DNA from 2 places in the Saccharopolyspora taberi genome. Region 2 is predicted to be linked to the other one. Evidence: riboswitches for the same ligand, from Rfam matches in the RefSeq annotation. Region 2 holds a riboswitch; the other holds the start of a gene.
The links. Region 2 has a riboswitch for S-adenosylmethionine ahead of ABD691_RS07485 (aminotransferase class V-fold PLP-dependent enzyme). Riboswitches for the same ligand answer to the same signal wherever they lie in the genome.
Positions count from the first base shown of each region.

Region 1: it holds a riboswitch for S-adenosylmethionine, as region 2 does, so the genes downstream of both, thrC (threonine synthase) here and ABD691_RS07485 (aminotransferase class V-fold PLP-dependent enzyme) in region 2, are expected to answer to the same signal.

Region 1 covers NZ_BAAAUX010000003.1:84,564-86,760, reverse strand. The annotation lists gene rpsT (30S ribosomal protein S20) at 1-68, shown strand, start outside; gene holA (DNA polymerase III subunit delta) at 129-1,112, opposite strand; SAM riboswitch class I at 1,209-1,338, shown strand; gene thrC (threonine synthase) at 1,351-2,197, shown strand, end outside.
Region 2 covers NZ_BAAAUX010000007.1:82,262-84,458, forward strand. The annotation lists gene ABD691_RS07485 (aminotransferase class V-fold PLP-dependent enzyme) at 1-1,142, opposite strand, end outside; SAM riboswitch class IV at 1,174-1,289, opposite strand; gene ileS (isoleucine--tRNA ligase) at 1,421-2,197, opposite strand, start outside.

The sequences.
Region 1 (2,197 bases), on a different contig from region 2:
GCGTCATCCACGCCAACCAGGCCGCCAACAAGAAGTCGGCGCTGGCCAAGCGCGCCAACCAGCTCTGAGCCTGGTCGGGCTTTCCGAAGGGCCCCTTCTCCTGCCGGGAGGAGGGGCCCTTCGGTTGTTCAGGACCGGTTCGAACGGAGCTCGACCAGCCGCAGGACCGCGCGCTCCAGCGCGTAGTCGGCGTCGGCGGCGATCCCCTTCACACCGGCGTTGACCTCGGCGACGGTCCGCAGCGCCTCCGCGAGGCTCGCGCTGTTCCAGCCGCGCGACTGGGCCAGCGCCTTCTTGACCTTCCACGCGGGCATGCCCAGCTCCCCCGCCAGCCGGAACGGGTCGCTGCGGCCGACCGACGCCACCCGCCCGATGGTGCGGACCGAGTCGGCGAGCGCGTCGGCGATCAGCACGTGCGGCACCCCGAGCTGCAGCGCCCAGCGGAGAGCTTCGAGCGCGCCCGTCCGGTCGCCGGTGACCGCCTTCTCGGCGACGGCGAAACCGGTCACCTCGGCCCGGCCCCGGTGGTATCGCCGGACCGCGGCGTCATCGACCTTGCCGCCGGTGTCGGCCACCAGCTGCGAGGCAGCCGACGACAGCTCCCGGAGGTCGGAACCGACGGTCTCGATCAGCGCGCTCACCCCGGCCGGATCGATCTTGCCACCGGCGCGCCGCACCTCGTCGCGGACGAAGGACTCCCGCTCCGCGGACTTGGTGATCTTGTTGCACTCGGTCACCCTGGCTCCGAGCTTGCGGAGCGCGTTGGGCAGTTCCTTGGCGTTCTTCCCCCGGCCGCCACCGGAGTGGACGACCACGAGGATGACTCCCTCGGCCGGCTGGCGGGCATGCGCCAGGACCGCCTCGGCGATCTCCTTGCCCGCCTCCTGCGCCCCCTCCAGAGCGACCACGCGGACCTCTGCGAACAACGACGGACTGAGCATTTCGTCGAGCTCGGGAGGGGTGAGTTCGCTCACCTTCACCCGGCGCAGCTCGGTCTCCGGATCGGCCGCCCTGGCCGCTCCCACCGCGGCCCACAAAGCTCGGTCGACCAGCAGTTCTTCCTCGCCGAGGATGAGGTACAGCGAGTCGGGGACCACTGCCGGTGCGCTCATAGGGGGATCGTCCCACGCCCCGCCGACCGTCCCGGATGCTGGATCGCCCTGGCCAGATGCTGACGCGGTCCCGTAACGTCACCGCCACAACCGAATAGCTCATCCAGAGGGGTAGAGGGAACGGCCCGTTGAAGCCCCGGCAACCATCTCGGCGAATCGTGTGCGAAGCGCGAGGCCGCCGACGAAAAAGGTGCCAATTCCGACCCGTCCGCGGGACAGATGAGGAAAGGACCTCGCGATGACCGCTGCCGCCCATGTCCAGACCGGCGCGAAGAAGACCTTCGATCTCGGCAACGCCGTCGAACTGGTGTCCAAGGAAGAGGGTCACCGGCAGCCGCTGGCTCCGGAGTTCGTCTCCCTCGAGGACTTCTCCCCGCTTGAGGTCGCCTACGACTTCGGCCGCATCCGCCGCGAGGACATCGAAGCCGGGCCGCGGTCGATCTGGCGGTACAAGCAGCTGCTCCCGGTTCCGTCCAATGTGGAGGAGCACCCGAACACCGAACCGGGCTGTACCCGGCTGGTGCGTGCTGACCGGCTCGCCAAGGCGCTCGGCGTCAAGCGGATCTGGGTCAAGGACGACACCGGCAACCCCACCCACTCGTTCAAGGACCGCGTGGTCGCGGTGGCCCTGGCCGCCGCCCGCGAGTTCGGCTTCAAGGTCCTCGCCTGCCCCTCCACCGGCAACCTCGCCAACGCCGTCGCCGCTGCCGCGGCCCGCGCGGGCTGGGACTCGGTGGTCCTGGTCCCGTCCACGCTCGAGCGCGCCAAGATCCTGATGAGCGCCGTCTACGACGGCTCGCTGCTCGCGGTGGACGGCAACTACGACGACGTCAACCGGCTCGCCACCGAGCTGGCCGCCGAGCACGAGGACTGGGCGTTCGTCAACGTCAACGTCCGGCCGTACTACTCGGAGGGCTCCAAGACGCTGGCCTTCGAGGTCGCCGAACAGCTCGGCTGGCGGATCCCGGAGCAGATCGTGGTCCCGATCGCCTCCGGCTCCCAGCTGACCAAGGTCGACAAGGGCTTCCGCGAGCTGGCCCAGGTCGGTCTCGTCGAGGAGAGCCCGGTCCGCATCTTCGGCGCGC
Region 2 (2,197 bases):
CGCACCGCGAGGTGCGCGCAGAACAGCCCGTCCCGCACGCCGATCCCGTGCTCGGCGGCCAGCGCGGCGGCCAGCAGCCCGGGGTCCTGCCCGTCGACGGTGAAGCTGACCACCCCGACCCGGTCGTGCTCGGCGCCGAACAGGCTCAGCTCGCGCAGGCCGGGGATCCGGCTCAGCCCGGCCCGCAGCCGCCGCAGCAGCACCTCCTCGTGGTCGCCGACGGCCTTCCAGTTCGCGGCCAGCTCCGCGCAGGCGGTGGCCAGCGCGTGCACGCCGACGGTGTTGGGCGATCCGGCCTCGTGCCGCTCCGGCCCGAGGTTCCAGCCCACCGAGGACTCCTGCACGGCGCGGGTCGCGCCACCGCCCGCCAGGTACGGGTCGGCCGCGTTGAGCCAGTCGGCGCGGCCGACGAGCGCGCCCGCGCCGAACGGGGCGTAGAGCTTGTGGCCGGAGACGGCGACGTAGTCGACGCCGAGGTCGGCGATCCGCACCGGGCGGTGCGGAGCGAGCTGGGCGGCGTCGAGCACGGTCCGCGCTCCGCGCGAGCGGGCGACGCGGGCGAGCTCGGCGACCGGCCACAGCTCGCCGGTCACGTTCGAGGCGCCGGTGATCACCGCCAGCCGCGGGCCCTCCGGGCACTCGGCCAGCGCGGCGTCGAGCGCGCGGACCGCCGCGGCCGGGCTCTCCGGCGCCTCGATCCGGCGCACCCGCGGCCCGCCCCACGGCAGCAGCGCGGCGTGGTGCTCGGTGTCGAAGACCACCACCGACGTCTTCCGCAGCAATGCCCTGGCCAGCAGGTTCAGCGAGTCGGTGGTGTTCCGGGTGAAGATCACCGAGTCGGTCTCGCGGGCACCGACGAACGCGCGCAGCCTCGCCCGCGCGCCCTCGTAGACCCGGGTGCAGACCTGCGAGGCGAAGCCGGCGCCGCGGTGCACGCTGGCGTACCAGGGCAGCAGCTCGTTCACGGCGTCCTGCACGGCGTCCAGGCACGGCGCGCTGGCGGCGTGGTCGAGGTTGGCGTAGCCGACCCGGCCGCCGGTGACCAGCGGAACGCGCAGTTCCCGGCCCACCACGGCGGGAATCCGCGCGGGGAAGTCCACACCGGACTGCTCGGGAACCTGGATCGGGGTGCTGACGGACACGATGCCCTCCTCGGGCCTCATGGGCCCCGCGGGCCCGCGCTTGCCGGGTCGCCCTTCACGACCGGCCAGGTCCTCACCCGGGGCACCCCACCGCGGTTGGAGGGTTGCCGGCCAGCAAGCCGGGGCTTGACGCTGGCACTCATGACCTTCGACCGGGAACCCTAGGCAGGTTCCCGCACCGACCACAACCCGCTTCCCACGACGCGGAAAGCGGCCTTCGTCACAGGGAAGCGGAGGTGGGCCCCGGGAAACCCCGGAGCCCACCCGCGATCAGCAGCTCAGACCTTCGCCACGGCCACCGAGATCTCGGTGCCCTCGCCGACGGTTCCGGTGAAACCGCCCGCGGCCTCGCCCGCGGCGACGTCGTCGGCCAGGGTCTCCCCCGCGATGAACTCGCGGTGCGCCTCGACCGCCGACCGCACCTCGGACGGCGCCGACACGGTCACCCGCACCCGGTCGGAGACCTCCAGCCCGGCTTCGCGCCGCGCCTGCTGCACGACCCGGACCACGTCGCGGGCCACGCCCTCCGCGGCCAGCTCGGCGGTCACCTCGGTGTCGAGCACGACCAGCCCGCTACCGCCGGGCAGCGCCGCCGCCGCGCCGGTGTCGGTCGACACCAGCCGCTCGGTGAACTCGTTGTCCTGCAACTCGATCCCGGCCGCGACCACACCGCCCGCGGGCGTGCGGCTCCAGTCGCCGGACTTGACCGCCTTGATCACGTGCTGGACGTCCTTGCCCAGCCGCGGACCGGCCTCGCGGGCGTTGACCGCGACCTCGAACCGGCCGTGCGCGGCGACGTCGGTGGTCAGCTCGACCTCCTTGACGTTGACCTCGTCGCGGATCAGGTCCGCGAACGGCCGCAGCGACTCCGCCTCCGGCGTCGCCACGACCAGCTTCGCCAGCGGCAGCCGCACCCGGCACTTGTTGGCCTTGCGCAGCGCGAGCGCCGACGAGCAGACCTGGCGGACCCGGTCCATCGCCGAGACCAGCGCGGCGTCCGCGGGCAGCTCGTCGACCAGCGGCCAGTCGGCCAGGTGCACCGAGCGGCCACCGGT